Regions from separate parts of the Marinovum sp. E3 genome, predicted to be linked through region 1. Evidence: riboswitches for the same ligand, from Rfam matches in the RefSeq annotation. Region 1 holds a riboswitch; each other region holds the start of a gene.

Region 1 (7,619 bases):
AGCATCTTCGAGCCCGGCACGCGGAATTTCACGCCTTTCAGATCGGCGGGCGTGATCACCTTGTTGCCGCCCTTGCGCACCGCCACGACCCGGGGATCGATCACCACGTAGAACAGCGGCTTGAAGCCGGCGGCCTCGATGCCGGGATGCACCTCGCCTTTCCAGGCGTCGGAATTGACCAGGTTGGTGAACCGCTGGTTCGAGCCGCAGAAATACGGCATGTTGATCAGATCGACGGCGCTGGCGAAGGGCGCGAAATTCGACAGCGAATGCTGCGCGCACTGGATCGTCCCGGTCTGCACCGCCTGCACCAGCGCGCCGCCGGCGCCAAGCTGGCCGCCGGGGGCAAGCTTGACGTAGACCTTGCCGTTGGTGGCGTTCTGGATGTTTTCCTTCAGGTCGAGCTGCATGATCGGATAGCTGCGCGACGCGCCCAGCACATAGGCGGTGGCCAGCGTCATCACGTGATCGGCCGCGGCCATGCGCTCTTTTTCCTCCCGGGCGGTCTGGGCCGCCGCCTCGCTCGACCAGAGCATGCCACCGGCACCGGCCACCAGCGCCGCGGTAAAGCTGCCGGAGCCGGCAAGTTTCAGAAAATTGCGGCGCCCCATCGCGGCGCGTTCAAGATTGTCACGATCCATGTTTTCCTCCCAAAATGGTTCGTTAGCTGCGGTCGGACTTCTCCGCCGCCTCTCGCCGAAGAATCGCGAGAACAAAGGTCACCGAGGCCGCAAACAGCAGCAGCATCTCCCCCACGTCCCCCAGAAACTGTGCGCCTCCCAAAGCGCCGACGAGCACGTTCGCGACAAAGACTGCAAACAGAGTGATTGCTGAGATCAGAAACACGGGCAGGTCCTTTCCACGACTCGGGCAAGATAAATGTAAGCGCTTACAGTCGCTCAATGCAAGCGCTTACATGACAAGCCGCGTGTTTTCCTGTTATATGCTTGTCAGCGATGGTTTTTTTATAGTGCCGCAAAGGCCGGAATCGGGAAAACGGATGGTTAAAGTGCCGAATCGACGTCAGGACAGCCGCCAGGGGAGCGACACGCCGAAACTCGAGGATGTCGCCGCCCGCGCCGGCGTTTCGACGGCAACGGTCTCGCGCTGCCTGAACAATCCGGCGGTGGTATCGGACGCCACCCGCAAGAAGGTGCTCGATGCGGTGCGCGCCATGGGCTACGCGCCGAATTTCGGGGCCCAGGCCCTGGCCGCCCGGCGCACCAACACCTTTGGCGCCATCGTCCCGACGATGGAAAACGCCATTTTCGCCCGCGGACTTCAGGCCTTTCAGGAGGCATTGCGGCAACAGGGCATCACCCTTCTGGTGGCCTCTTCCTCCTACAGCCCCGAGCTCGAGGAACAGCAGATTCACAGCCTTGTCGCGCGCGGCGCCGATGCGCTGCTCCTGATCGGCCATGACCGGCCGCCAAAATGCTACAGCTTCCTGCAAAAGCGCCAGGTGCCCTATGTGATCGCCTGGGTCTACGACGGCGACGAAGGGCGGGTTTCGATCGGCTTCGACAATCGCAAGGCGATGAAATCCCTGGCCGACGCGGTTCTCGACCGGGGCCACCGCAGGCTGGCGCTGATCACCGCCGACCGCCGCAACAACGACCGCGCCCGGCAGCGGTCGCAGGGGCTGGTGGATGCGATGACGGCGCGCGGATTGGACCCGGAGACCCTGGCCGTCGTCGAGACGGCCTATTCCATCGCCAATGGTGCACAGGCGCTGGAGCAGCTCATGCACACCACCCCGCGCCCCACGGCCGTGATGTGCGGCAACGACGTGCTGGCGGCCGGCGCCCTGACCCAGGCCCGCAAGATGGGGCTCGACGTGCCCGGCGATCTGTCGATCACCGGCTTCGACGACATCGAGATCGCCGAGATCGTGACCCCGGCGCTGACCACCGTGCATGTGCCCCATCGCAACATGGGCAAGGGCGCGGCCAGTCTTCTGTTTGCGATGCGCGCCGGCGAAGACCCCGGCCCCAGCGTCGAGCTCGAGGCGACGGTTATCCTGCGCGACTCGCTGGGGCCGGCGCCCGACCGGGCCCCCTGACCTGCCGCACTCTCGGCGCTTGTCTCTGCGACCGGTCGATCTATAGTCGCGCCACCAGGTGCCCCGAGAGGGGAGAATCGGGAAGCCGGTGCAAGACCGGCGCGGGCCCGCCGCTGTGAGGGGGACCTGTCGGACATTTTGCCACCGGGCCCTGCGGCCCGGGAAGGCGTCCGCCGGGGAGGAACCCAAGCCAGAAGACCGGCCTGGTGACACCAGGTTCCGTGGCTGGACACCACGGGCCGCTGTCAGCCATGCGGAGGCCATACCATGCTGCACCCCCCCGCGCCCGCTCCGGCGCGCGTCTTCTCTTCTGCCGAACGCCGTGCGCTCTATGACGTCATCGCCGCGCGCCGCGATGTGCGCGACGAATTCCTGCCCGATCCGATCGCCCCGGACCGGCTGCGGCGGATACTCGAGGCCGGTCATGCCGCGCCGTCGGTCGGGCACATGCAACCCTGGAACTTCATCCTGATCCGCGACCCGGCGCAGAAACACCGCATCGCCAGCGCCTTTGCCGCCGCCAATGACGAGGCGGCGGAAATGTTTCCCGAAGAGCGGCAATCGACCTACCGGTCGCTGAAGCTCGAGGGCATCCGCAAGGCGCCGCTCAACATCGCGGTGACCTGCGACCGCACCCGGGGCGGCAAGGTGGTGCTCGGGCGCACCCACAATCGCGACATGGACCTCTATTCGACGGTCTGCGCGGTGCAGAACATGTGGCTTGCCGCCCGTGCCGAGGGCATCGGCATGGGCTGGGTCAGCATCTTTCGGCCCGACGATCTGCGCGCCATTCTCGGGCTGCCGGATCACGTCGAGATCGTCGCCTACCTCTGCCTCGGCCATGTCTCCGAGCTCTTCGACCGGCCCGAGCTGGCGGCGCGCGGCTGGCGGCAGACCCTGCCGCTCGACAGTCTGATCATGACCGACCGCTGGGAGCCGGCCGGCGCATGAGCGGCTCAGCCCGGCCAGAAGGTGGCCAGAACCGCCCAGCAGAACGCCTCGGCCAGAAGCTGCGTCGCGCCCAGAACGTCGCCGGTGATCCCGCCCAGCTTGCGCCGGGCCAGAACGCCGATGCCGGCGGCGATCACCGCGCAGGTCGCGACCAGCGCCGCCCCCTGCCAGCCCAGCGCCAGACCGGCCAGCAGCACCGCGGCGGCGGCGCTCAGCCGCGCCCGGCCGGAGCGCCCGGCCGCCATCCGGCCCAGGCCGTCGGAACGCGCGGCGGGCAGGGTCTCCTGCAAGCCGATCATGGCCACCCGGCTGAGCGCGCCGATGGCGAGGAACGGCGCCAGCCCGGCCGCCGCCCCGAGCGAAGCCAGCGCCGCCAGCCAGAGCGCGACGATCAGGATCAGCGCCAGGACACCGTAGCTGCCGACCCGGCTGTCGCGCATGATCTCGAGCGCATGGGCGCGGTCGCGCCCGCCGCCGATGCCGTCGGCGAAATCCGCCAGCCCGTCGAAATGCAGCGCGCCGGTGGCCAGCGCCAGCGCCGCCAGGGCGAGCACCGCCGCCACCGGGGCCGGAGCGCCCGACGCCAATGCGCCGGCATGCACCGCCCAGCCGATCAGCCCCAGCGCCAAACCGACCAGCGGAAAGGCCCAGCGCGCGTCGGCAAGGTTCGGCGCGGCGCCCTCGATCCGGCCGGCCGGCAGGCGCGAGAGCAGCATCAGCGCGACCCGGAACTCGCGCAGGGCAGCGTTCATCCGCCCGCGACCCCGGCCTCGGCAAAGGTCGCCATGCCGTTGTGGCATTCCAGCGCCGCGCGCAGCACGCTCAGCGCCACCGCCGCGCCGGAGCCCTCGCCCAACGCCATGTCGAGCGCCAGGATCGGCGCCTTGCCCATCGCCTCGAGCAGGCGGGCATGGCCCGGCTCGCGGCTGACATGGCCGACCAGACAATGGTCGAGCAGGCGCGGATCGGCGGCAAAGAGCGGCGCCGTGGCCGCGGTACAGATGAAGCCGTCGAGGATCACCGGAATGCGCCGCGCCCGCGCCGCCAGCACCGCGCCGCAGATCGCCGCCTGTTCGCGCCCGCCCAGCGCCGCCAGAAGGCCCAGCCCGCGCGCCGCCGCATGCCGGGCGCAAGCCGCCGCCACCGCGCGCTCCTTGCGCAGCAATCCGGCCTCGTCCGAGCCGGTGCCGCGCCCGATCCAGTCGCCCGCCGCTCCGCCAAAGGCGGCGCAGGCCAGCGCCGCCGCGACGGTGGAATTGCCGATGCCCATTTCGCCCAGCAGCACGATCTGTGCATCCTCGGCCACCGCCTCCGCACCGCGACGCATCTCGGCCAGGGTCTCGGCCTCGGTCATCGCCTCGGCCTGGGTGATGTCGCCGGTCGGCCGGTCGAGATCGCAGGCAATCACCGAAAGCTCGGCGCCGGCCACCCGGCAGAGCTGGTTGATCGCCGCGCCGCCGGCGGCGAAATTGGCGACCATCTGCGCCGTGACCTCCTGCGGAAAGGGGTTCACCCCCTGGGCGCAGACCCCGTGGTTGCCGGCAAAGACCAGCGCCTGCGCCCGGTCGATCGCCGGCCGCTCGACCCGCTGCCAGCCGGCCATGAAGATCGCCAGCTCCTCGAGCCGGCCCAGCGCGCCCGGCGGCTTGGTCAGGCTCATCTGCCGCGCGGTCGCGGCCTGTGCCGCTGCCGCATCCGCCACCGGCAGCGTCGCGGCCAGACCGGACAGCTCCGCGAAAGACGTGATGTCAGAAAGTATGCTCATTCGGTTTCACCCTCGTTGGATAGCCCGCCACCGCAAGCCAGACCTCGTCGCAGGCCTCGGCCATGGCCTGATTCATCCAGCCGGCGGCATCCCGAAACCGGCGCGCCAGGGCGTTTTCCGGCACGATGCCCATCCCGACCTCATTGGTGACAAAGATCACCGGCGCCTCCTGCCGGGCCGTCTCGGCCGCCAGCGCCCGCACTTCGGCGCGCCAGTCGGCCTCGGCCAGCAGCAGGTTCGTCATCCACAGCGTCAGGCAATCCACCAGCCGCGGCGGCCCGCCGGCGCTGTCGCTGCCGCGCAGCGCCGCGCAAAGATCGCGCGGGGCATGCAGGTTGTGCCAGTCTGCGCCGCGCCGGGCCTGATGCCGGGCGATCCGCTCGGCCATCTCGGTATCGCCGGGCCAGATTTCGGCGGTGGCGATATAGACGGCGCGGCCACAGGGCGCGAGCGCCTTGCGTTCCGCAAGGGTGGATTTGCCAGAGCGCGCGCCGCCGGTGATGAGGATCGACTTGTACATTTCCGCATGGAAAAACACCAAAATGAATGAATGTGAAGAACAAACCCGCCAGGCAGCCGCGAAACCCGGCGTCGCGGCAGAGCTGATCCTGCTGCGCCATGCCCCGGTGGCCACGCCCGGCCGGCTCTGCGGCCGCAGCGATCCTTCGGCGGCTCTGGTGGCGGCAGACATCGCCCGGCTGCGCGCCGCCCTGCCCCTGCCCGGCCGGGTGATGACCAGCCCCGCCCGACGCTGCCGGCAGACCGCCGCCGCGCTCTGGCCGGCGCAGGCCGCGCAGCCCGACGCGCGGCTCTGGGAGCAGGATTTCGGCGCCCACGAGGGGCTGCCCTACGATGCGCTTCCCGATCTCGGCCCGATGTCCGGCGCCGATCTGGCGCAATACGCCCCGCCCGGAGGCGAGAGTTTCGCCGATCTCTGCGCCCGGGTGGCGCCGGCGCTGGCCGAGCATGGACAGGCCGCCGCGCAAATGCCGGCGCCGCTGGTGCTGGTGGTGCATGCCGGGGTGATCCGCGCGGCGCTGTCGCAGGTGACCGGACTGCTTTCCGCCGGGCTGGCCTTCGAGGTTGCCACCCTCTCTGCCACGCGGCTGCGCTGCGGGTCCGAGGGGCCGGTCTCGGTGATCGGCGCGAACCTGGCATGAGCGGATCCGAGGTTTCCGTCGCCGGCCATTTCGGCGAATGGCTTCAGGGCCGCATTGGCCCGGAGGGCCCGGTGGCGCTGGTCACCCTGCCCTGCGCGGCGCTGCGCGTCGACACCCCGGGCCCGACGCCCCCGCCCTTCTCAGAAGCGCAGTTGACGGCCTTCGCCCGGTCGCTGGGCCTCTGCCCGGCCGGCACCGGCAGCCGGCGGCAAATGCCTGTCGGCGGCGGCGCCGGCGCCTCGACCGCGACGCTGGTGGCGCTGGCGCGGGTCTGGGGTTTCCGAGGCCCGCCGGCAGCGCTGGCCGCGGCCTGCATCGCGGTCGAAGGCGCCAGCGATCCGCTGATGTTCCCCCGGCCCGACCGGCTGCTCTGGGCCTCGCGTGCGGGCCGCGTGCTGCGCCCGCTGGCGCCGCCACCGCCCTGCACCATCGTCGGCGGCTTCTTTGGCGCCGCCGAGCGTACCGACCCGGACGACAGCGACTTCGACGATATCACCGACCTGGTGGCCGACTGGGCGGCAGCGACCGGGGCCGGGGATCTGCGCCGCATCGCCGCGCTGGCCACAACTTCGGCGGCGCGATGCACCGCCCGGCGCGGCCCGGCGGCGGATCCGACGGCAGACCTGGCGCGCGCGCAGGGCGCACTGGGCTGGCTGCGGGCGCATACCGGCGCGGCCCGCGGGCTGATCTTTGCCCCCGGCACGGTGCCCGCCGGCGCGGTGCAGGCGCTGGCCGAGGCCGGGTTTCGGCAGAGGATCACCTTTCCGGCGGGGGGCGCATGAGTTTTGCCCTGATGATGCTGGCCGGCATGGCGCTCGATCTGGCCTTTGGCTGGCCCGATCGGCTGTTCGCGGCGATCGGCCATCCGGTCACCTGGCTGGGCCGGGCGATCTCCGCATTGGAGCGGCGGCTGAACAGCGGGCCCCGCCGCCGGAGGCTGATCGCCGGGGCGCTCACGGTCGCGGTGATCCTGACGCTGGCCGCCGCGCCGCCCTGGGCCGTCCAGTCGCTGTTGCCCGATACTCTTGCAGGCAGCCTGCTGGGCGCCATTCTGGCCTGGCCGCTGATCGCCCTGCGCGCGATGCACGATCATGTCGCCGCCGTGGCCCGGCCGCTGGCGCGCGGCAATCTTGCGGCGGCGCGCCAGGCGGTGGCGATGATCGTCGGCCGCGATCCGCGCCACCTCGACCCCGCCGGGGTGGCCCGCGCCGCCACCGAAAGCCTGGCCGAGAACAGCTCTGACGGGATTGTCGCGCCGCTGTTCTGGGGCGCGGTCGCCGGGCTGCCGGGAATTGCCGCCTACAAGGCGATCAACACGCTGGATTCGATGATCGGCCATCGCAACCCGCGCTACGAGGCCTTCGGCAAGGTCGCCGCCCGGATCGACGATCTCGCCAACCTGATCCCGGCGCGGCTGACTGGGGGGGTGTTCGCGCTGGCCTCGGGGCGCCACCTGCGGCACTGCCTGCGGGTGATGCGCCGCGACGCGCCGCGCCACCGGTCGCCCAATGCCGGCTGGCCCGAAGGCGCGATGGCGGCGGCGCTCGAGGTCCGGCTGTCGGGGCCGCGGATCTATGGCGACCGGATCGCCGAGGAACCCTGGCTCAACGCAGGCGCACCCGACCCGGGGCCCGAGGATCTCGGGCGGGCGCTGGCGCTCTACCGGCGCAGCATGGCGCTG
Region 2 (7,619 bases), on a different replicon from region 1:
CTGCCATCGAAGGAACGGCCCCTGATCCACCCGGCCCGGGGCCGCAGCCCCCTGCCCCACCCATGGCCAGCGGCACGCAGCGCTTCGGGCAATCCCTCCGGGGCCTCTCCGAGCGGTCCGGGGAGGAGCCAAAGATCGTCTTTCGGCGCTCCTTCACGGCCGTCGAGGACGCCAGGCGCAGCCCGGCGCAAGTCCCATCGATCCCGATCGTCAGTTCGGCAAACCCGCCTTGTGCAGAAAATGTCCCAGTGACCGGGAATGTAGGCCCTGTCCGCGTGGGTTGGACAGGAATTTCCAGCTAACAATGTCCGCGCGGGAGGGCGGTGTCAGGGACATTGCCAGGTTGATGATGGTACTTTGGATCGGATGGCGTTCTGAGATGACCGATTATGCGTCCGGGCCGCGGCAGAAGGGCTTGCGTTTTCCGCGCGAGGTCTTCGCCTAGTACTACAGTTGCGGATGCTATGAACTTCTGGCTCAACCGTCTCAGGAGTGGGAGGGCTGGGTCATGTCAGTTTCGGCTTGGGCGGGCGAAGCAACATCTGCCATTCCCGGCTGGTGAACTGGAAGGCTTGATCGGAATGCACCGTGTTGGTCAGAAATAGATCGGTCTCATCCAGCGCGTCGAGCAGAGCGCCGGGAGACCACCTCGCCCCTCGGATTGCCATCCACCCGAGGTTCGGCTAAACGGTGCCCATTCCGGTCGCAGCCTACCCGGACACCAAAACAAGGGCCCAACATGAAAACTCTCGTCATCTGCTCGGGCGGACTCGATTCCGTGTCGCTCGCTCATATCACCGCCGATGAGCATCAACTCACCCGGCTGGTGTCCTTCGATTACGGCCAACGCCACCGCAAGGAGCTCGACTTCGCGGCCGCGGCGGCGCAGCGGCTCGGCGTTCCGCATCACCTGATGGACATGCGCGGGATCGGTGCCGCGCTCTCCGGATCGGCGCTGACCGACGACATCGATGTGCCTGACGGCCATTACGCCGAGGACACGATGCGCATCACCGTCGTGCCGAACCGCAACGCCATCATGCTGGCGATCGGTTTCGGAGTTGCCGCCGCCAACGGCGATGAGGCTGTTGCGACCGCCGTGCATGGCGGCGATCACTTCATATATCCCGATTGCCGCCCTGGTTTCGCCCGCGCCTTCGACGCCATGCAGCAGGCTGCGCTCGACGGCTATGCCGAGGTGCACCTCCACACGCCCTTCGTCGAACGCAGCAAGGCCGACATCGTGCGCGAGGGCGCCCGCCACGGCACGCCCTTCGCCGAGACCTGGTCGTGTTACAAGGGCGGCGCGCTGCATTGCGGCCGCTGCGGCACCTGCGTCGAGCGCCGCGAGGCGTTTCACATCGCCGGTGTTCCGGACCCTACCGCCTATGCCGATCCCGAGTATTGGGCGACGGCAATTGCCGAGCGGGAGGCCACCTGATGTTCCGCATCCGCAAGGAATTCCACTTCTCCGCCTCGCACCAGCTTTCGCATCTGCCGCCCGACCACCAATGCGCGCGGCTGCACGGGCACAACTATGTCGTCGTGGTGGAACTGGCCGCCGAAACGCTGAATGACGACGGTTTCGTGCGCGACTACCACGATCTGAAACCGCTCAAGAGCTATATCGACGATCAATTCGACCATCGCCATCTGAATGACATTTTCGATGTGCCCTCCACCGCCGAGCACATGGCCCGCCATTTTTACGACTGGTGTGCCGCGCGTTGGCCCGAGACCAGCGCCGTGATGATCAGCGAGACGCCGAAAACCTGGGCAGAGTACCGGCCATGACCCTGCGCATCGCCGAGATATTCGGGCCGACGATCCAGGGCGAGGGCGCATTGATCGGTGAGCCCACGGTTTTTATCCGCGCCGGTGGCTGCGACTACAGGTGCAGCTGGTGCGACAGCCTGCATGCCGTTGAAAGCCGGTATCGCCATACTTGGGCGCCGTTGAGCGACGTGGAAATCTGGGATGAGGTGCTGCGTCTTTCGAACGGTCAGCCGTTGACGGTCTCGATCAGCGGCGGCAATCCCGCGATCCAGGATTTCGCTCCGGTGATCGCGCGGGGACGTGCGGCGGGGTATCGCTTCGCCTGCGAGACACAAGGTTCCTTGGCCAGAGATTGGTTTGCGGAGCTCGACACGCTGGTTTTGTCGCCGAAACCCCCCTCGAGCGGCGAAACGGTGGACTGGGATGCCTTCGATGGCTGTGTCTCCGCCGGCAAGCCGGCGCGGCAGTCGGTGATGAAGATCGTCGTCTTCGACGAGACCGATTACCAATGGGCCAAAGCCGCCCATGCCCGCCACCCGGACCTGCCGCTCTACCTCCAGCCGGGCAACGCCGAGGTCGACCCCGACACGCCGGTCGATCTGCGGGCCCTGTCTGCCCGGCTGGAATGGCTGACCGACAGCGCGATGGCCGACGGCTGGTTCGCCCCCCGCATCCTGCCGCAGCTTCATGTCCTGATCTGGGGCAACAAGCGCGGCGTCTGACCTTAAGGAGCCCCCATGTCCGAAAATATCTACAGCGATCTCAAGCAGCTTGGCGGCGAAACCCGCATTCCCGCCAGCCCGGAAGAGGCTGAACTGGAGCGTGTGCCCAACCCACAGGCCGACCTGGCCTATAATGTGCGCTTCACAGCGCCGGAATTCACCTCGCTCTGCCCGATGACCGGACAGCCGGATTTTGCCCACCTGGTGATCGACTACGTACCCGGCGCCTGGCTGGTGGAATCGAAATCGCTGAAACTGTTCCTGACCTCCTTTCGAAATCATGGTGCGTTTCACGAGGATTGCACGATCTCTATCGCACGCCGCCTGGTCGATTTCCTCGAACCGCAATGGCTGCGGATCGGCGGCTACTGGTATCCGCGCGGCGGCATTCCGATCGACGTGTTCTGGCAGACCGCCCCGCGTCCCGAGGGCCTCTGGCTGCCCGATCAAGGCGTGCCGCCCTATCGCGGCCGGGGTTGAAAAGCAGAGCAAGCGTTTCGGGACTGCCAGGATAGCAGCCGCTACTCCCCGACAACTGTCAAATGGGGGAGTAGCACGCAAAAAGGCATTCAAAAACAGTGATCTAAAATGGCGCGCCTTTGCAGGCAGGTGATTGAATTCGCCACCGGAAGAATCTGGCTTGACAAACCAGGTTGTGAAGAAGAACTTCCGGCGCGAACGGTTCCCAATCGGGATGAAAAGGGAACCCGGTGCCAAGCCTTCTGGCTTGAACTCCGGGACTGCCCCCGCAACTGTAGGCGGCCGTTTCGACCCATGCGCCCGTCGGGCGATGCCACTGTGTCACAGAACAGGCACGGGAAGGCGGGTTGGAACGATGGCCGCGAGTCAGGAGACCTGCCGTTCCGGCCTGCGATGGAGCAGAGCCGAAATTTCAATGCGCACCGGACGGGGTGTCCGGAAAAGGAGCGTCAATGATCCAAATAGCTCGCGGCCGCGGTCGTATCCTCTGTGTGCTTGCAACTGCCATTCTCGCATCAACTGCCTTGCGGGTTCAGGCCCAGGCAACCACCTATCCTCTTGAAATCCGCAACTGCCAGAGGGACTTGATCCTGGATGCAGTTCCGGAGCGCGTGGTGGCGATCGGACAGGGCACAACCGAAATCTTGCTCTCGCTCGGCCTGGCCGACAAGATCGTCGGTAGCGCAATCTGGCTGGCGCCTTTGCCAGAGGAATTGGCCGAGCAGGGCCAAGCCTTGCCGCGGCTGGCGGATAAGTCGCCCAGTTTCGAAGCGGTGCTGGACACCCGCCCCGATTTCGTCGCGAGTCAGTGGATCAACGACATCGCTCCCGAACAGGCGCGGGTCGGCACCTTTTCCCAGTTCGGAGATTTCGGCATTGCCACCTATGTGTCGCCGGCCGAATGCGCCAAAAGCGATTTCAGCACCGGCAGCGGTGACGGAGCCCGGTCTCAAGCCTGGTCCATGGACCTACTATCCCGCGAGATTGCTGAGCTTGCCGGCATTTTCGATGTGTCGGACGCCGGTGCGGCTCTGATCGAACGCAACGCGGCGCGGATCGAAACCGCAAAGGCACATGTACGCGGGCTGCGAGCAGGCGACGTTTCGGTTCTCTTCTGGTTTTCCTCACCGCAGACCGAGGGAGAAGCCTATGTGGCCGGCCGTTACGGGGCCCCGGCTTGGATCTCGGATATCGTCGGGGTCCGCAATGTCATCACCTCGGAAGAAGAATGGCCGCTGGTGGGATGGGAAACAATTTCGGGCCTCGACCCGGATGTAATCGTGCTGGGAAAGATGGATCGGCGCCGTCTGCCGGCCGATGACGTCGCCGCCAAGCGCGCGTTCCTGCAAAGCGATCCTGTGGCCAGTCAGCTGAGCGCAGTGCGCAATGGCTGGTTGATTGAAATGGACGCTCAGTCGATGAACCCGACTCTGCGCGCGGTAGACGGGGTCGAAACGCTTGCCGCCGGCCTACGAGCCTTCGGCCAAGCACGGTGATCGCCGAGGCGCGCCCCGCGCCCAGGTCGCGCAGGATGGCCCTTGGGCCGTTTCTGCTGGTCTCGGCCGTGGCTCTGGTCCTTGCTACGGCGGGGGCCATTTTGCTGGGCGAGATTGCGGTAACGCCCCGAGACGTGACCCGGACACTGGCCAACCGTATTCTGGGCTTGGATCTGGAAGTCGATCCGATCCGGGAAGGCATCATCTGGCACTATCGTCTCAGCCGTGCCGCCGTTGCGATCTGTGTCGGCGCGGCTCTGGCGGTCTGTGGCACCGTTCTTCAGGCTCTATTGCGCAATCCGCTGGCCGAACCATATTTGCTTGGTATTTCGGCAGGGGCATCGACCGGCGCGGTCACGGTAATTGTTCTGGCGCTCGGCGCGGGGGCGCTGTCCGTCTCCGCAGGTGCCTTTGTGGGCGCGACGGTGGCCATTCTCTTCGTCGCAATCCTGGTGCGTGAAACCGGCGGCGGGACCGAGCGCATTATACTTGCGGGTATTGCAGGCTCGCAGCTCTTCAATGCGGTAACTTCCTTCATCGTCACGTCTTCGGCCAATGCCGAACAGACGCAAGGGATCCTGTTCTGGCTTTTGGGAAGCCTTGGCAGCATCCGTTGGCCGGATGCCTGGCTTTCCTTCCCGATCATGGTCATTGGCTTGGCCATCTGTCTCTACCGTGCCAGGGCGCTTGATGCCTTCGCCTTCGGCGAGGACGCCGCTGCTTCGCTGGGCGTGGACGTCGCGCGCGTTCGCCTTGAACTCTTTGCGGTCACCGCATTTCTGACCGCGACGGTGGTCAGCATGGTGGGTGCTGTCGGCTTCGTCGGGCTGGTCATTCCCCATGCGACTCGTTTTCTGGTCGGCCCTGCACATGGCCGCCTGATACTGGCTTCAGCCTTGGCTGGAGGAGTCTTCATGGTTGCAGCGGACGTGTTGTCTCGCATCGTTTTGCCGGGACAGGTGCTGCCCATTGGTGTCATCACTGCGCTGTTCGGTGCTCCGGCCTTTGCTGCTATCCTTTGGCAGTCTCGGAGGGGGAGATGACGCTCAGGGCGGAAGATGTGTCTTGGGCGGCCGGAGGCGCCCCGATTGTGCGTGGGGTTACATTGCGACTGCCCGAACAAGGTGTTCTCGGACTTGTCGGGCCGAACGGATCGGGTAAATCCAGTCTTCTGCGGCTACTCGCAGGATTGCGTCGAGGGACGGGAGGCGCGATCTATTTGGAGGATCGCCCCATCGAGAGCCTCCGCCGCAAAGAGATTGCCCGCCGCCTTGCCCATGTCGAGCAGCAGGCGGACATTGACATCTCCTTGACTGCGCGCGAGGTGGTCGCGCTCGGGCGCCTTCCCTTGCGAGGCGCCTGGAATGGCTGGTCAACTCGTGACGAAGATGCCGTGGCCTCGGCGTTGCAGCGCACGGACATGATCGACCGTGCCGCCCAGCCATGGTCCACGCTGTCCGGCGGCGAGCGACAGCGAATCCTGATTGCGCGGGCCTTGGCACAAGAGCCGCAGGAACTTCTGCTCGACGAACCGACAAACCATCTGGATATCCGCCATCAGCTGGACCTCATGCGCCTCCTTGGCAACTTAGGCACCCGCATCGTCGTTGCCCTGCATGACCTCAATCAGGCGGCCGCCTTTTGCGACGAAATCGCTGTCATGCATCACGGTCAGCTTGTCACGCAAGGCGCGCCAGAGGACGTGCTGGATGAAGAGCTGATCCGCAAAGTTTTCGCGGTGGAGGCAACAATAAACCATGCGGGGTGTGGACTGCGGGTCGCATTCTTTTGATCTTACGCAAAGGTGAAGTTCGCCGCAGCCTACCCCCACACATCCGTGTGGCGATACCCTGCTCTTCTTTTCCCACGGAACCAATATAAATCGCCGTTGTGGTAAGCTGCGCGTGGCCCATCCATTTCTGCACGATGTGCTACGGAACGCCGTTCACCGTGGCATTGATTCCGAAGCCATGACGCAGAGGCTTCGGACTGCGATGCGGCACATCAGGAATGTCAGCCTCGATCAACGCGTCCTTGATGTTGAGCTATTCCGCACATGAGCGCCGGCTCTGGCGTTGCATTCGTGCAGGTGTGCATAGATAGCTGATCAGTTTCGGTTGTAACTGGTGCCACCCCCGTAAGAGGCTATTGGAGTTTCGCCCGAGCACAGTCCCAAAGGTGTTCAATTCCTCGGTAACGAATAGTGCACGAGCAGGTTTGAGATACCATATTTACAAAGCAACTTGGAGCTGGGGTCGTAGCCTTCATGTTCTTCGCCCCAGCAAGGGGAAGGAGAAATACCATGTGGAAGCGTTTGATCAGCCTGAGCCTGACCTTTGGACTGGCAGCTCTTGGCCCCCCCGCCTCCGCTCAGATGACCTGCGGGTCTCGCGAGACCATCCGGGGCACGCTGGAAACTGTCTACCAAGAAAGCTTGGTTGGCCGCGGCCTTCAGTCCTCCACGCGTATGGTCGAAGTCTGGCGCGCCAGCGAGCAAGGCAATTGGACAATTCTCGTCGTGACCCCCGAAGGGCTGACCTGCATTGTGGCGAGCGGTGTGGCCTGGAGCGACGCGACGTCCAAGCCGCTTGGCGTGGAAAGCCAGTATCGGCCTGGATAAGGCTTGGGGGTGATATAGGGCCGGTGGGACGGCCCGCGTTTTCGGGGTGCACCTTTGGGCACCCTCGTGAAATCTCCGGGATCAGACCGCCTTGTTGGCGACGTCCTGCGCCAAGGCGCGGATGTCGCGGCGCGCGATTCCGATATCGGTCAGGTCGCGGTCGTCGAGCGCGTTCAGCTCGTTGTAGGTCCGGTCGAAAATTGCGCGCTTGGCGCGGGCGGTTTTCCAGGTCTCGGCCGCGCAGTGCAGCGTGGCCGACAGGTTGGATCGGGCGTGGGTATTGGACAGTGCGTATGCCATGTTCAGCGTCCTTTGATGTGTCGGGCGTATTCCCCGGTGAGGTTTTGTTTCCTCAGTGACACTCAGATAATGGCGAATGATTGCGCTAACAACGCGCAGTTTCCGCCATGCCGCCATGCATGTACTGCAATGCGGCATGGGTGGGGCGGGTCCGATCCTGGCGCCCGGACCGTGCGGTCAACACCCGCAGCGTCAGATCGCGACGTCAGATTTTTCCCGGGTTCC
Region 3 (7,619 bases), 180 kb from region 1:
TTCGGCGGCAGCAGCGGCTTGGCGTGTTTGGCCTCCTGCAACTCGACCGGGGTGACGTCGAAAAAGCCGAGCCGCTTCAGGAAATCCTGCTGGCGCGGTGTGCCGATCTTCTGGGCCAGCCGCGCAGTGCCGATGTTGGAGGATTTGACGATCACCTTGGTGACCGACAACTCCTTGCCGTAATTGTTGAAATCGCGGATGCGAAACCGCCCCCAGGTGAGCGGGCCACGGATGTCGACCATCGAGTCGGGCCCGACGATCCCAAGGTCCATCGCCTGCGCCGCGGCAAAGATCTTGAAGGTCGACCCCAACTCGTAGACCCCCTGCACCGCCCGGTTGAACAGCGGGCTGATCGAAGGATCATCCCCAAGCGCCGGCAGCGGCCGGTCGTTCGGATCGAAGTCCGGCAGGCTGGCCAGCGAGAGGATCTCGCCATTGCTGGCGTCCATCAGAATGGCGGTCGCGCCCTTGGCGCCCATGATCTTCATACCGCCGTAAAGCACCTTTTCGGCCGCCGCCTGTAGCGTCAGATCGATGGACAGTTCCAGCGGCGCGCCCTCGCGTGCCGGATCGCGCAGCAACTTGTCTTCGAACTTCTCGATGCCGGCGGTGCCCAGCACCTCGGCGGAATGCACACCCTCGCGGCCGAAGCCGTAGCCGCCCAGCACATGCGCGGCCACCGCGCCGTTGGGATAGAGCCGCATCTCGCGCGGGCCGAACAGCAGCCCGGGTTCGCCGATGTCATGCACCGCCTGCTTCTGCTCGGGGCTCAGCTTTTTGCGAATCCACATGAATTTTCGTTCGGAGGTGAACCGCTTCTTGAGGTCGGCGACGTCGATCTCGGGGAAAATCTTGCCCAGTTCCTCGGCCGCGCGCAGCGGATCGATCATCTGCTGCGGATGGGCATAGAGCGAATAGACCTCCATGTTTGTCGCCAGAATGCGGCCCCTGCGGTCGACGATATCGGCGCGCTGGCCGATGATCGACGCGCCATTGGTGGCGGCTCGCGGCTCGGTCGCCTCGGAGGCGGCCAGCCCGCCCATGCGCACGGCGATCACCAGGAAGGCGCAGAAATACATGATACCCAGCAACAACAGCCGCTGCTCGGCGCGCAACCGGAGCCGGTCGCGAATCTCTTCGTGGCGCAGCCGCAGGTTCTCGCGTTCGATGGCATCGGGGTTTTCGCCCTTTTGTCGGGCGTCGAGGATGCGCGCCAAGGGGCGCAGCGGTGTGCGGATCATGGCTCTTGCTCTTGCTCTGCGCCTTGCGAGGAGGTGACAACGGAATTGGTGATCGGCGCGAAATCGTCGAACACCGGCGCCGGAAAGGCCACCTGATCGACATTGCCGAAATGCCGCGGCCGCAGCGGCAGCAGGCCGAGGCGGTCAAAGTTCAGCTCGGCCAGATCGCGCAACCTGTCGGGCCGGTTGAGATAGGCCCATTCCGCACGCAACACCGAAAGTCGGACCCGGGCCGCACCGATCTCGCTCTGAAGCTTGGCCGTCTTTTCAATGGCTTCCTGCGTTTCGTAGTTCTCGTGGTAGGCCCAGAAGGCCAGCCCGATCACCGTCAGCGCTGTCATCACATACAGAACGGAGCGCATTACCTTGTCCTCTTGAGTTGCGGCATGGCGATGGATTTGGCGTCGATCTCCCCGGCCGGCACTTCGGTGCGCCGGGCCACCCGCAGCCGCGCCGAACGCGAGCGCGGGTTCTCGGCCAGTTCCTGCTTGTCGGGGCCGGCGGCCTTGCGGGTGACGATCTCGAACTGGGCCGGCACCGCCTCGACCTGCGGCGCGTATCGGTTGAAATTGCCAGAATGTCCGGCGCGGGCCTGAAGGAAGCGTTTGACCATCCGGTCCTCGATCGAATGAAAGGTCACCACCGCCAGCAGGCCGCCCGGCCGCAGCACCCGTTCTGCGGCCATCAGCCCTTCGAACAGCTCGGTATATTCGTCGTTCACCGCAATCCGCAGCGCCTGGAACGAGCGCGTTGCGGGATGGCTCTGCCCCGGCTTGGCGCGCGGCAGCGAACGTTCGATCACCCCGGCCAGTTGCAGCGTGGTTTCAAACGGCGCTTCGGTGCGGGCCTTGACGATGTTCCTGGCGATCCGGCGCGAGGCACGTTCCTCGCCAAAGACATAGAGGATCTCGGCCAAGTCCTGCTCGGTGGCGGAATTGACCAGATCGGCGGCGCTGGGGCCGTCCTGGCTCATCCGCATGTCGAGCGGGCCGTCCTTCATGAAGGAAAAGCCGCGTTCGGCCCGGTCAAGCTGCATCGAGGAGACCCCGAGATCGAGCACCACGCCGTCCACCTGATCGGCAACCTCGTCCATCTTGGAAAAGACCGTCTGTTCCGGGCGGATGCGGGCGCCGTAGCCGGCCATCCAGTCGGCCGCCAGCTCAAAGGCCAGCGGGTCGCGGTCGATCGCCACGACCTCATCAGCGCCGGCGTCAAGCAGGGCGCGGGTATAGCCCCCGGCGCCGAAGGTGCCGTCGATCCAAGTGCCCGCCACCGGCGAGACCGCCGCGATCAGCGGTCGGATCAGAACGGGGATATGCGGGGCCGCGGGGGGTGTGACAGCAGCGGCGGCCATGGCTCAGGCTCCCTCTGCCGGTCCATCGAGGAAGGACAGCGGGTCAAAATCCTCGGGCAGCTCGTCGAGCCACTCTTCGGTCTTGGCCAGCTCTTCCTTCTCGTAGGTGTCCGGGTGCCAGATTTGAAAGGTGTCACCGGCGGCGATGAAAAAGGCCTCTTTTTCCAGACCGATCTTGTCCCGCAGCTTGGCGGGCAGGACCAGGCGGCCGGTCTCGTCGACGTTGGTGGGATAGGATTGGCCGTGAAACAGCCGTTGCAGCATCTTGCGCTGCATCGACCCGCGCGGCATGGCATCGATCTTGGCGTCGACCTCGTCGATCGCCTCCATCGTGTAACATTCGAGGTAGTTGCGCCGGTGATCGCCATAGACAATTACGAGCTCGGGGTTTTCGCCGGATTTCCAATTCGGATCAGCAGCTTCCAGCACACGGCGAAACAGGGCCGGGATCGACACCCTGCCCTTTGTATCCACCTTGTGGCGGCTTTCGCCTCTGAACCTGCGGCTCACTGTCCTGCCGTCCTTTGCCCGCGCCCCCGCGAAACCCCCCATGTCTTGGATGTAAAAACGGCGGATTGATCTGCTGCCACTGATCAACCCGCCGCCTGTCCCGCTCTTGCGGGATGTCCAGCTGCGCGCGCCACCTGGGGGGATGTCTGCTCGCCCGCGCGCCGGATCTCTGTTTCACGATGAAAGGCGGATGCCTGTATGAAACCTGTTTTTGCTTTTGTTCGGAGTTGGTTGCGGGGTCGTTTGCTGCCCCTGTCTCCGTCCCTCATCGTGATATAAGGGATGCCATGGGAAATTATGGAAATCAACAGGCAAAATTGGGAAAGACCCACATCATATTGTCCACACCCCCTGTGGAAAACAACATCTTGGGGTAAAATTGATACTGTTTTTGGAATTTATAGCGGAAGCGGCTTTTTGCTCATACCATATATAGTAATTGAGGCGCTGTGGCTTTTTTCCCACGAAATCCCGGAATTTTCGGGGCAGCGCCGTGATTTACCCGTTTCCCCAAATTCTGCCGCGCCTGCTTTTGCGGATTTTGGCGATTCCGGCGCTGTGACTCACACACGAATCACGGAATCGAGAGCCAATTCTTGATTCTGTCGCCGCACCGGATTGGGCCGGTGCCATGAATTCCCATCCGTCCCACGATTTCCCGTATGTCCCATGGTTTCCCGGCGCGGTCCTGATTTCCCGCCGGGGCCGCGCCCGCCCGCCAGGGCCATTCAGGCCCTCTACGGCCATGGATTCCCAAAAAGGCGCCGGCGTGGCCGCCATGCCGCACCTGAAGCCGCGTGGCGGGGCGTGCGAATTGCCGTCTTGCCAGGCTGAGCCGGCACAATTAGACGAAGCCTGTCTTGGTTCGGGCCTCGCAAGGGGTTCGTGAAAAGGGAACGCGGTGCAAAGCCGCGACTGCCCCCGCAACTGTGAGCGGCGAGCACCTTCGGAAACTGCCACTGTGGCCGCCGGCCGCGGGAAGGCCCGGCGGATGCAACGACCCGCGAAGTCAGGAGACCTGCCAGGAGCTCACCCTATCCCGACGCGGGGCGCGTCACGGATAACGGCAACCCCGTCGCGGTGACTTCACTGAAACGGTGGGCGCTGTTCCCTCCGAAACGTCAATCGGCCCGACCGGCCTTCGAGGGATACAAAATGACCCGCTCCACCCTGATGACCAGCGCCGCGCTCTCCGCGCTCTGTGCCACCCCTGCTCTTGCCCAGGACGACGCCTATGATCTCGGCGTGCTGATCCTTTCGGCCGGGCTCGAGGCGGCACCCGCCGACGAGACCGGGGTTTCCGCCGCCGTGATCACCGAGGACGACCTGGAGGCCACCGGCGAGACCCGGGTGATCGATTTTCTCGCCCGCCAGCCCGGCGTGACGATCCGCGCCACCGGCCCGCTGGGCACCTCTGCCGGGGTCTCGATTCGCGGCGTCGGGCAGAACAACATCCAGGTGCGCGTCGATGGTATCGACGTATCCGATCCGAGCGGCACCCAGGTGGCCTTTGATTTCGGCGGGCTGATGACGTCGGACATCTCGCGCATCGAGATCCTGCGCGGCGCGCAATCGGCGCTTTATGGCTCCGAGGCGCTTGGCGGGGTGATCAACATCACCACCAAAACCGCCGACAAGGACGGGTTCGGCGTGCAGATCGCCTCGGAATACGGCAGCTACGAAACCCTGCGCAGCGCCGTGACCCTGACCACGGCCGGCGATGGCTACGACAGCGCGCTGACCTTTTCTCACGCCCGCTCGGACGGATTTTCCGCCGCCGACGAAAACGACGGCAATGACGAGGAAGACGGCTTTTCGGCCACCCGGCTGAGCTTTGCCGGCTCTTACGAACTGGGCTCGCCCGATCTGGTGATGCATCTGTCGTTCTTCGACGAGCGCTCGGACTATGAATATGACGAGGCCTCGGGCGGCGTGGTATCTGACGGCAGCCCCGACGAGCTGACGGTCAAGAAACAGAACGGCGCCCGCATCGGCTTTGATTTCGTCACCGGCGCGGTGGATCATTCGGTCTCGGCCGCCTGGTTCCGCATCGACCGCACGCTGACAGGCACCTCGGCCAGCTTTGGCGGCATCTCCGACGACCGCTTCGACTATACCGGCACCCGGATGGAATACCGCTACCAGGGCGGCGTCGATCTTGGCGCCACCGCGCGGCTGGCATTTGGCGCCGATCACACGATCGAGGAATTCGACACCGCCGTGGCGCTGGACCACACGATTTTCGGCCTCTTTGTCGACGGACAGAGCCAGGACACCACCGTCAACGGCACCTTTGCCGAACTGACCTGGGCACCGAACGATATGTGGAACCTCTCGGCCGCGCTGCGCCATGACGTACATTCCGAATTTGGCGGCCATACCACCGGCCGTCTCTCGGCCGTCTATCGCCCGATGGATGACCTGATCTTCCGCGCCAATGCCGCCACCGGCTTCCGCGCGCCTTCGGGCTACGAGCTTTACGACGGCTTTGCCGGCAACCCCGATCTCGATCCCGAAACCTCGAAGAGCTTTGATCTGGGCGTCGAGAAGCGCTACGGCGAGACCGCCTTTGTCCGCGCCACCGCCTTCCATGTCGAAGCCGAGGACATCATCGACTATTCTTTCACCACCTTCGGTTACGTGCAGGCCGAGGGCACTTCGACCCGGCAGGGGCTGGAGCTGGCCTTTGGCGGCGCGCTGCGCGAGGGGCTGCGGTTTGACGGCTCCTACACCTGGACCGACAGCTTTTCCGACGCCGATCTCGACACCTCGAGCTGGTCGGCCTTTGTGCCCGGCCAACAGGCCTCGGCCTCTGTGACCGCGAATCTGGGGCAACGCGCCTCGCTCAATGCCACCGGGCTCTGGGCCGGCAACCGGGCCGACGATCTGGACGATTACGGCGTGGTGAATTCCACCCTGACCTATGAGATCATGGAGGATGCCGAAGTCTATCTGCGGATCGAGAACATCTTTGACGAGGAATACCAGACCGCGCCGGGCTATGGCCAATCGGATCGCGCCGCGTATTTCGGGGTCCGTGCGTCTCTGTAAGGCGCTCCTGCTCGCCGCCGCGCTGATCGGCGCGGCGGCCGAGGCGCAGGAGGCGCCGCGCAGGGTTGTCTCGATCAACCTCTGCACCGACCAGCTCGCCATGATGCTGGCCGCGCCGGGCCAGCTGCATTCGGTCTCCTTCGTGGCGCTCGACCGGCGCGCCTCCTCGATGGCCGATGCGGCGCAGGACTATGTCATCAACCATGGCCGCGCCGAAGAAATCTATCTCATGCAACCCGACCTGGTTCTGGCCGGGCGGTATACCGCACGGGCCTCGGTCGAGGCGCTGGAAAATCTCGGCATTCCGGTCGCCACCTTCGACATCGTCACCTCCATGGAGGGCGTGCGGCGCGCGGTGCTCGAGATGGGCGAAGCGCTGGGCCGTCAGGCGGCCGCGCGCGACATGGTGGCCGATTTCGACAGCCGCCTCGCTGCCCTGCAAGCCGAGGTGACACGACGCCCTCGCGCGGCGCTTTATCATGCCAATGGTTTCACCTCGGGCCGCGCGTCGCTGGCGCATGAGATCCTGACCGCCGCCGGCTTCGAGAATATCGCCATCACCGCCGGTTACGAGACCGGCGGCAAGCTGCCGCTGGAAATCCTCGCGCTGGCGGCCCCCGAGGCGATCATCACCGGCCAGCCCTATCCCGGCACCAGCCGCGCCGAGCGGATCATGGATCACCCGGTCATCGAGGCCCTGCGCCGGGGCGCGCAGGGCGCGGCGGTGACCGATGCCGACTGGGTCTGCGGCACGCCGCATGTGCTGCGCGCCATCGAAGGGCTCGCGCCGCTGCGCCGGGCGCTGGAGGCCACGCGATGAGCCGGCTGATGCCACTTCTGACGCTGGGTGTCGCCGCGCTCTTCCTGGCCTCGCTGCTGATCGGGCCGGCGCCGGTCGGCGTCTTGGACAGTCTCTCGGCGCTGATCCTCGATGACGGCACGCCGATGACGCTGGTGATGCGCGAGATTCGCCTGCCGCGCGCGCTTCTGGCGGTGATCGTCGGCGCCTCGCTGGGCATGGCCGGGGCGGCGATGCAGGGCTATCTGCGCAACCCGCTGGCCGAACCGGGGCTGATTGGCGTCTCCGCCTCGGCCGCGCTCGGCGCGGTGATCGCGCTCCAGACCGGGCTGGCCGCCGCCTTCACCCTCGCGCTGCCGCTGACTGCGCTCGGCACCGCGCTGCTCGGCGTGCTGCTTCTCCTGACGCTGGCCGGGCCGCGCGGCGCCTCCTTGACTTTGATCCTGGCCGGGATCGCCATCTCGGCGTTGGCCGGGGCGCTTCTGTCGCTGGTGCTGAACCTCTCGCCCAACCCCTTTGCCACCTCGGAAATCGTCTTCTGGATGATGGGCTCGCTGGCTGACAGGTCGATGACCCATGTCTGGCTGGCGCTGCCGCTTTCGGTGCTGGGCTGGCTCATGCTGGCGACGCTGGGCCGCGGTCTCGATGCCTTGACCCTTGGCGA
Region 4 (7,619 bases), 190 kb from region 1:
CTGACGCTGGAAACCGCCGTCACCGGCACCGTCAGCCTCGGCGCCGACAAGAAGGGCATCAACATGAGCCGCATCATGCGGTCCTTTTACCGGCATTCGGAAAAGACCTTCAGCTTCGAGGTGATGGAAGCCGCGCTCGACGATTACAAGACCGACCTGGAGAGCTTCGATGCCCGCATCGAGATGCGCTTTTCCTTCCCGGTCCGGCTCGACAGCCTGCGCTCGGGCCTCAGTGGCTATCAATATTACGACATCGCGCTGGAACTGATCGAAAGCCAAGGCCAACGTCGCAAGATCCTCCACCTCGACTATGTCTATTCCTCGACCTGCCCCTGTTCGCTGGAGCTCAGCGAACATGCCCGGCGCGAACGGGGGCAACTGGCCACGCCGCATTCGCAGCGCTCGGTGGCGCGGATTTCGGTCGAGGTGGTGGGCGAGGCATGCCTGTGGTTCGAAGACCTGATCGATCTCTGCCGCGCCGCCGTGCCGACGGAAACCCAGGTGATGGTGAAACGCGAGGATGAACAGGCCTTTGCCGAGCTGAACGCCGCCAATCCGATCTTTGTCGAAGATGCCGCGCGGTTGTTCTGCGCCCGGCTTCAGGCCGAGCCGCGAGTGGGCGATTTCCGGGTCGCCGCCAGCCATCAGGAAAGCCTGCACTCGCATGATGCGATCTCGGTGCTCACCTCCGGCCCGACCTTCGAAACCGCCAGCATCGATCCCCGGTTCTTTGCCACGCTGATCCACGCCGGCTGACCGGGCCCACGATCGATTGCCTGATGCATAAATGCACCGCCCCGCGCATCGTCGGGGCGGGCGACCGGGCGCAAAACCGGCCTGATTTCCACCGTTTGACACACAAAACCCGGGTCGGCCCGCGCCGCGCCGGCCCTGTCATGGCCGTTTTCTCGATATTGCTGGCCCCGCAATCCGTCCAAACCTGCTAGGCTCGGACCAAGGGGGGAAACCGCAGGCCCACGCGATGCGAGGTTTCCTATGCAAGGCACCAACGTGCACTTCCGATTTCCCGAGCCCGGCTGGCGCCAGCGGCTCGACACCTATTTCGCCGGGCTGGGGCAGGGTGTGAACGCCGATCCGCTGATCCGCGCCAGGCTGGGCGAGGTGGCCGGGCTCGAGGCGCTTTCCGACGCGGAACTGGCTGCCTTGGGCATGGACCGCAGTGACATTCCCGCCCGGGTTTTCAAAGACCTCTTTCCTCAGGGCTGAAGCCGGCTTGACAGTATATGCGGGGCAGGCCAACGCTCGGGCGCATGTTTGATATTCGGCCCGTGGGCTATGTGATCGGATTGCTGCTCGCCATTCTCGGCGCGACGATGTTTCTGCCGTTCCTCGTCGATCTGGCCGAGGGGCGCGGGCATTGGCCGGTCTTTCTGCAATCCGGACTGATCACCGTGCTGGCCGGCGGGCTGATCTCGCTGGCCTGCGCCAATGGCGTGAAACAGGGGCTGTCGATCCAGCAGACATTTCTGCTGACCACCGGCGTCTGGCTGGCACTGCCGGTCTTTGGCGCGCTGCCCTTTGTCTTCGGCGCCACCGAGGCGCGGTTCGTCGATGCCTTCTTCGAGGCGATGTCGGGGCTGACCACCACCGGCTCCACGGTGTTCACCGGGCTCGATACCCTGCCCAAGGGGCTGCTGCTCTGGCGCGGGCTGATGCAATGGCTGGGCGGCATCGGCATCATCGTCGTCGCCATGGTCTTCCTGCCGGAACTGCGGGTCGGCGGGATGCAGATCTTTCGCGCCGAGGCCTTCGACACCATGGGCAAGATCCTGCCCCGCGCCACCCAGATCGCCAGCCAGATCAGCGTGATCTATGTCTCGCTCACGCTGGTCTGCGCGCTGACCTACATCGCCTTCGGCATGAACACCTTTGACGCCACGGTGCATGCGCTGACCACCATCTCGACGGGCGGTTTCTCGAATTACGATGCTTCCTTCGCCGCCTTCTCGGGGCCGATGGAATATGTCGCTTCCGCCTTCATCATCCTCTCGGCACTGCCCTTCGTGCGCTACGTCCAGATGATCAATGGCTCGGCCCGGCCCCTGCTGCGCGACAGCCAGGTGCATGTCTTCCTGCTGGTGGTAGCGGCGCTGGTGATCCTCACCGCCATCGCGCTGATGATCTCCTTTCCGCATGCGCCGGAACGCGCCTTCCGCGAGGCGCTGTTCAATGTCACCTCGATCATCTCGGGCACCGGCTATGCCAGCGCCGATTACATGGGCTGGGGGCCGCTCCTGGTGGCGGTCTTCTTCTTCATCGGGCTGATCGGCGGCTGTGCCGGCTCGACGGCCTGTTCGGTCAAGGTCTTCCGCTACCAACTGCTCTTTGCCTCGATCCGGGTGCAGCTCTTGCGCATCCGCTCGCCCAACGGCGTCTTCACCACCCGCTACGAAGGCCGCCCGGTGGGCGATGACGTGCTGTCTTCGGTGATGTCCTTCTTCATGTTCTTCGTGGTCTCGATGGGGGTGCTGGCGGTGCTGCTCTCGGCCACCGGCCTCGATTTTGTCACTTCGGTCTCGGGCGCGGCCACCTCGCTGGCCAATGTCGGCCCGGGGCTGGGCGACATCATCGGCCCGGCCGGAAATTTCGCCACGCTCAATGACACCGCCAAATGGCTGCTTTCGGCGGCGATGCTGATCGGACGGCTCGAGCTGCTGGTGGTCTACGCGATCCTCACCGTGAACTTCTGGCGGGCGTGACACAGGGCCGCTTCGCGGCGCTTCATGCCTCCGGCGGGGATATTTTCGGCCAGAAGAAAGACATTCTTTACACTTACTCGCCAGGTTGGAGCTGCGGTACAGGCTGGGAAGCCGATGACCGCGCCAGGAGAAGGCCCCCGTTTGCACTTGCGGCGGGGGCTGGATCTGGCAGCGGCGGTCTCAGGGCGACATTTCGCCCAAAGGCCGTCCCGGGCTTCTTCTGGCCGAAAATATCCCCGGGGGAGCCCGCAGGGCGGGGGCAGAGCCCCTGGGTCCGTCGGCGACAAAGCGCGCGAACATTGAGCGAACAAGGCTTTTCAGCCCGCGTCCGAACGGGTAAAGTCGCCGCATGAGCAGTTTTGACGACATGGACGCTTTCGAGGCGGCCTCCTCCCTCTCGCAGCGCGCCATGGCGGCGCGTCCCGCGCCCTATCTCGACGGGTTGAACCCGGCCCAGCGCGAGGCCGTGGAGGCGCTGGACGGCCCGGTGCTGATGCTGGCCGGCGCCGGCACCGGCAAGACCAAGGCACTGACCACGCGGATCGCGCATCTGCTGAACACCGGCAAGGCGCGGCCGAACGAAATCCTTTCGGTGACCTTCACCAACAAGGCCGCGCGCGAGATGAAGCTCCGCGTCGGCAAGCTTTTGGGCCAGGTGGTCGAGGGCATGCCCTGGATGGGCACCTTCCACGCCATCGGCGTCAAGCTGCTGCGCCGACACGCCGAGCTGGTGGGGTTGAAATCGAATTTCACCATCCTCGACACCGACGACCAGATCCGCCTGCTGAAACAGCTGCTTTCGGCGGCACAGATCGATGACAAGCGCTGGCCCGCCCGGCAACTCAGCCACATCATCGACAATTGGAAGAACCGGGCCTGGACGCCCGACAAGGTGCCCGCCGCCGAGGCCGGAGCCTTCAACAATCGCGGGGTTGAACTTTATGCCCAGTATCAGGCCCGGCTGAAAGAGCTGAACGCCTGCGATTTCGGCGATCTGCTGCTGCATTGCGTGACGATCTTCCAGACGCAGGAGGACGTGCTGGCCCAGTATCAACGCTGGTTCCGCTATATCCTGGTGGACGAATACCAGGACACCAATGTTGCCCAGTATCTCTGGCTGCGGCTCCTGGCGGGCGGTCACAAGAACATCTGCTGCGTCGGCGACGACGATCAGTCGATCTACGGCTGGCGCGGCGCCGAGGTGGGCAATATCCTGCGCTTCGAAAAGGATTTTCCCGGCGCCAAGGTGGTCCGGCTGGAGCAGAACTACCGCTCCACCCCGCATATCCTGGCCGCCGCCGGCGGGGTGATCGCCGGCAACACGGGGCGTCTGGGCAAGGAACTCTGGACCGATGCGCCCGACGGCGAAAAGGTAAGGCTGATCGGCCATTGGGACGGCGAGGAGGAAGCCCGCTGGATCGGCGACGAGATCGAAGCGATGCAGGGTGGCACCCGCGGCATGCGGGGATTTTCGCTGGATTACATGGCGATTCTGGTGCGCGCCTCGCACCAGATGCGCGCCTTCGAGGATCGCTTTCTGACCATCGGCCTGCCGTACCGGGTGATCGGCGGACCCCGGTTCTATGAGCGGATGGAGATCCGCGATGCCATGGCCTATTTCCGCGTCGTGGTCAGCCCCGAGGATGATCTGGCCTTCGAGCGCATCGTCAACACGCCCAAGCGCGGACTTGGCGACAAGGCGCAGCAGACCATCCAGCGTCTGGCGCGCGACACTGGCGTGCCGCTGGTCGAGGGCGCGCGGCTGGCGGTGGAGAGCGGGGCGATCAAGGGCAAGGGCGGCAATGAACTGGCCCGGCTGCTCGACGGGCTTGCGCGCTGGGGCCGGATGACCGGCGAGAAGGACGTCAGCCACGTCGAGCTTGCCCAGATCATCCTCGACGAAAGCGGCTACACCACCCATTGGCAGAACGACAAGACGCCCGAGGCGCCGGGCCGGTTGGAAAACCTCAAGGAGCTGGTCAAGGCGCTGGAGGAGTTCGAGAACCTGCAAGGCTTTCTCGAACACGTCAGCCTGATCATGGACAACGAGAGCGAAGAGGCCGGCGCCAAGGTGTCGATCATGACGCTGCATGCCGCAAAGGGGCTGGAGTTTCCCGCGGTCTTCCTGCCAGGTTGGGAGGATGGGCTGTTTCCCTCGCAGCGCAGCATGGACGAGAGCGGCCTCAAGGGCCTGGAGGAGGAGCGACGGCTGGCCTATGTGGGGATCACCCGCGCCGAGGAGGTCTGCACCATCAGCTTTGCCGCCAACCGGCGGGTCTTTGGCCAGTGGCAGTCGCAGCTGCCGTCGCGCTTTGTCGATGAGCTGCCGGAGGCGCATGTCGATGTGCTCACTCCGCCGGGGCTCTATGGCGGCGGCATGGCCGGGCAGAGCTTTGGCTCGGGCATGGAAAGCCGGGTGGCCGAGGCAAATGTCTACAATTCGCCCGGCTGGAAACGGCTTCAGGAGCGGCAGAGCCAGCGCCCGATGGCGCAGCCCAAAGAGAGCCGCAACACGGTGATCGACGCGACGGCGATCTCGAGCTTCACCATGGGCGAGCGGGTGTTCCACCAGAAGTTCGGCTATGGCGCGGTGGTGGGCATCGAGGGCGACAAGATCGAGATCGATTTCGAGAAGGCCGGCGTCAAGAAGGTGGTCGCACGCTTCATCAACGCCGCCGATGACGTGCCGTTCTGAGCCCGGACTTCGCCGACAATGATCCCGTCCCGGGACGCGCCGCGGGAGCTCTGGCCGGCGGATGCCGCGCCTGCCAAGAGGCCCCGGGTCAGGCCCGGGGCCCTGGCGTGACGGAGAATGGCGCCTCCACCGACTTTACGCTGTCTTGCGGCTCCGAATCCCCGTAGTCTGATCCGGCAAGGTGCCTGCGGTTCTGCCGCGGGAGAATTGGGAAGCCGGTGAAAGACCGGCGCTGCCCCCGCAACGGTATGGCCGGGGGATGTGGTCAGTACCACTGGGCGTCACGCCCGGGAAGGGGCCGCATCCGCAATCCCGCCGAGCCCGGAAACCAGCCTTCGCAGTGACGTCAAACCGCGGGTGGCGGGCAGGGCGCGGGGTCGGGCGCATTGCCTTGCCGCCGTTTCCTCTCTGCCTGCCCGTTCTGCATCAAGGCCACGGGGCGTGGCGGAAAGGATCGAGATGACCAGACCTCTCACCGCAGCAAACGGGAGGGCCGCAGCATGATGCTGGCCCGTATTCTTGCCGATCTGCGCCATGCCGAGACGGGGACCGCGCCCGAGGCCGCGGCGCGCGCCGGTTTTGTCCGCTGGGTGCTGTCGCTGCCACCCGGGGTGCCGGTTTCGGCCGCGGCGGCGGCCGCGGCCGTGCGGGTCCGGCCGCAGGCCGGGCAGGGTCGGGCGGTGGCGCTGTTTCTGAAGTGTCTGGACGAGGCTTGTGTCACGGCGAATATCGCGCCGGAGCGGCGCGGTGGCGCCCGGGCGCGGCGACGGGGGCGCGCGTGACTTCGGACCCCGGAAAGGAACCCCGAAAATAAGAACGGCGGCACGGGAGGTGTGCCGCCGTCTTATTTTGACCGACGCTCCTGAATGCGAGGAGACGAAGCGTCAGTGCCGGTCGGACCTCAGGCCATTTGGGAGGAGGAGCCTTCGGTCCGGGTATTCCCGACCGCAAAGGGAGGAGAGCGGCGGGAAATTCTATGTCTTTGCCGGCGTCACGCATCCGGCGTGGCGGCGGGCCGGAGCCCTGAAACTGCTATGCCCCCGGGGGGAAGAACGGCGGCACGGGAGGTGTGCCGCCGTCTTTTCAACACCAGCGCTCCTGAATGGGAGGAGACGAAGCGCCGGCTGGAGCGGACCGCGGGCCTATTGGGAGGAGGGGCCTTTGGTCCTGGTATTCCCGACCGCTATTGGGAGGAGGGCGGCAGGGAATTCTGTCTGGGCCGCTTGCCGGCCCGGTGTAAAAGGCGGCGACATCAGGGAGGAGGAGAGATGTCGCCGCTGAGACACAGAAGACTCAGGGAGGAGGAGAGAGCCTTCTGATCCGGTATCAGTTATAGGCTGCGTGATAGGCCACGCGGCGGATTTCGCTGCGGCTCAGGCCGAGATCGGCGAGCTCGCGGTTCGACAGGCCTTGCAACTCGTTCATGGTTTCCCGATACACGCGGTACTGTGCATAACGTGCGGTGAGGGACTTGAGCGCAGCCTGGAAGCGTTTGTTCAGTCCGGCCTGAACGGGGGTGTTCGTGGTGATGTCTGCCATGGCGTTTCGCCTTTGTTGTCGTCAGTGTCTGTTCGTTTCGTTGACATCAATGTAGTCGAATGCTGCGTGCGCACAATCCCAAGTGCGATCAATGCTGCTATGCAGCAATTGCATGTGTAAGCGCTTAGACGCGAGTAGACCTTAAGACTAAAGTCGTAATTTACTCGCATAGGTTGAATATCGCGGTTTTGTGAGGTGATACGCGGCACCGCGACCCAGATTGGGGCAGGAAAATCATGGAAGAGATCATCCGAAAAGAGCTGGCAAGGTTCGAGATTCCCGGTGGCGGAGACCTGATTTCGCGCGATTTGATTCGAGCGCTGAATATCGAGGACGGTGTGGTGCGCTATGTGATCGAGGCGCCCTCGCCCGAGATGGCCCGCCAGATGGAGCCGCTGCGCGCCGCGACCGAACGGGCCGTGGCTTCGATCTCCGGCGTGCGCGAGGTGCATGCGGTGCTGACCGCGCATGAGGCCAAGACCCCGCCGAGCCTCAAGGTCGGCGGCCATCCCAAGCCCCAGGCCGGCCCAATGAAACCCGCGGGCGTCAAGCGCATCATCGCCATCGCCTCGGGCAAGGGCGGGGTGGGCAAATCCACCGTTTCGTCGAATCTCGCCGTGGCGCTGGCCCGCGCCGGCAAGAAGGTGGGCCTGCTCGACGCCGAT

Evidence for each region. A riboswitch is a leader RNA that binds a small molecule or an ion and turns the genes downstream of it on or off. The one in region 1 is predicted to bind cobalamin.
Region 2: it holds a riboswitch for cobalamin, as region 1 does, so the genes downstream of both, AC0J5K_RS18205 (ABC transporter substrate-binding protein) here and bluB (5,6-dimethylbenzimidazole synthase) in region 1, are expected to answer to the same signal.
Region 3: it holds a riboswitch for cobalamin, as region 1 does, so the genes downstream of both, AC0J5K_RS11790 (TonB-dependent receptor plug domain-containing protein) here and bluB (5,6-dimethylbenzimidazole synthase) in region 1, are expected to answer to the same signal.
Region 4: it holds a riboswitch for cobalamin, as region 1 does, so the genes downstream of both, AC0J5K_RS11820 (hypothetical protein) here and bluB (5,6-dimethylbenzimidazole synthase) in region 1, are expected to answer to the same signal.

What each region holds. Positions count from the first base shown of each region.
Region 1 is NZ_CM146908.1:2,241,065-2,248,683, forward strand. Features, by position in the region: gene AC0J5K_RS10960 (TRAP transporter substrate-binding protein) at 1-641, opposite strand, end outside; gene AC0J5K_RS10965 (hypothetical protein) at 664-846, opposite strand; gene AC0J5K_RS10970 (LacI family DNA-binding transcriptional regulator) at 1,001-2,062, shown strand; cobalamin riboswitch at 2,102-2,283, shown strand; gene bluB (5,6-dimethylbenzimidazole synthase) at 2,330-3,013, shown strand; gene cobS (adenosylcobinamide-GDP ribazoletransferase) at 3,019-3,765, opposite strand; gene cobT (nicotinate-nucleotide--dimethylbenzimidazole phosphoribosyltransferase) at 3,762-4,778, opposite strand; gene cobU (bifunctional adenosylcobinamide kinase/adenosylcobinamide-phosphate guanylyltransferase) at 4,762-5,298, opposite strand; gene AC0J5K_RS10995 (histidine phosphatase family protein) at 5,321-5,938, shown strand; gene AC0J5K_RS11000 (propanediol utilization protein) at 5,935-6,720, shown strand; gene cbiB (adenosylcobinamide-phosphate synthase CbiB) at 6,717-7,619, shown strand, end outside.
Region 2 is NZ_JBVTQV010000002.1:162,508-170,126, forward strand. Features, by position in the region: gene queC (7-cyano-7-deazaguanine synthase QueC) at 740-1,441, shown strand; gene queD (6-carboxytetrahydropterin synthase QueD) at 1,441-1,794, shown strand; gene queE (7-carboxy-7-deazaguanine synthase QueE) at 1,791-2,498, shown strand; gene queF (preQ(1) synthase) at 2,514-2,978, shown strand; cobalamin riboswitch at 3,161-3,375, shown strand; gene AC0J5K_RS18205 (ABC transporter substrate-binding protein) at 3,431-4,474, shown strand; gene AC0J5K_RS18210 (FecCD family ABC transporter permease) at 4,510-5,517, shown strand; gene AC0J5K_RS18215 (ABC transporter ATP-binding protein) at 5,514-6,266, shown strand; gene AC0J5K_RS18220 (hypothetical protein) at 6,777-7,094, shown strand; gene AC0J5K_RS18225 (DUF1127 domain-containing protein) at 7,176-7,394, opposite strand.
Region 3 is NZ_CM146908.1:2,416,835-2,424,453, forward strand. Features, by position in the region: gene AC0J5K_RS11770 (peptidoglycan D,D-transpeptidase FtsI family protein) at 1-1,241, opposite strand, end outside; gene ftsL (cell division protein FtsL) at 1,238-1,603, opposite strand; gene rsmH (16S rRNA (cytosine(1402)-N(4))-methyltransferase RsmH) at 1,603-2,595, opposite strand; gene mraZ (division/cell wall cluster transcriptional repressor MraZ) at 2,599-3,105, opposite strand; cobalamin riboswitch at 3,950-4,145, shown strand; gene AC0J5K_RS11790 (TonB-dependent receptor plug domain-containing protein) at 4,261-6,156, shown strand; gene AC0J5K_RS11795 (ABC transporter substrate-binding protein) at 6,143-6,976, shown strand; gene AC0J5K_RS11800 (FecCD family ABC transporter permease) at 6,973-7,619, shown strand, end outside.
Region 4 is NZ_CM146908.1:2,426,206-2,433,824, reverse strand. Features, by position in the region: gene folE2 (GTP cyclohydrolase FolE2) at 1-756, shown strand, start outside; gene AC0J5K_RS11835 (hypothetical protein) at 997-1,227, shown strand; gene AC0J5K_RS11830 (TrkH family potassium uptake protein) at 1,272-2,720, shown strand; gene AC0J5K_RS11825 (ATP-dependent helicase) at 3,070-5,415, shown strand; cobalamin riboswitch at 5,578-5,766, shown strand; gene AC0J5K_RS11820 (hypothetical protein) at 5,916-6,197, shown strand; gene AC0J5K_RS11815 (DUF1127 domain-containing protein) at 6,742-6,954, opposite strand; gene AC0J5K_RS11810 (Mrp/NBP35 family ATP-binding protein) at 7,191-7,619, shown strand, end outside.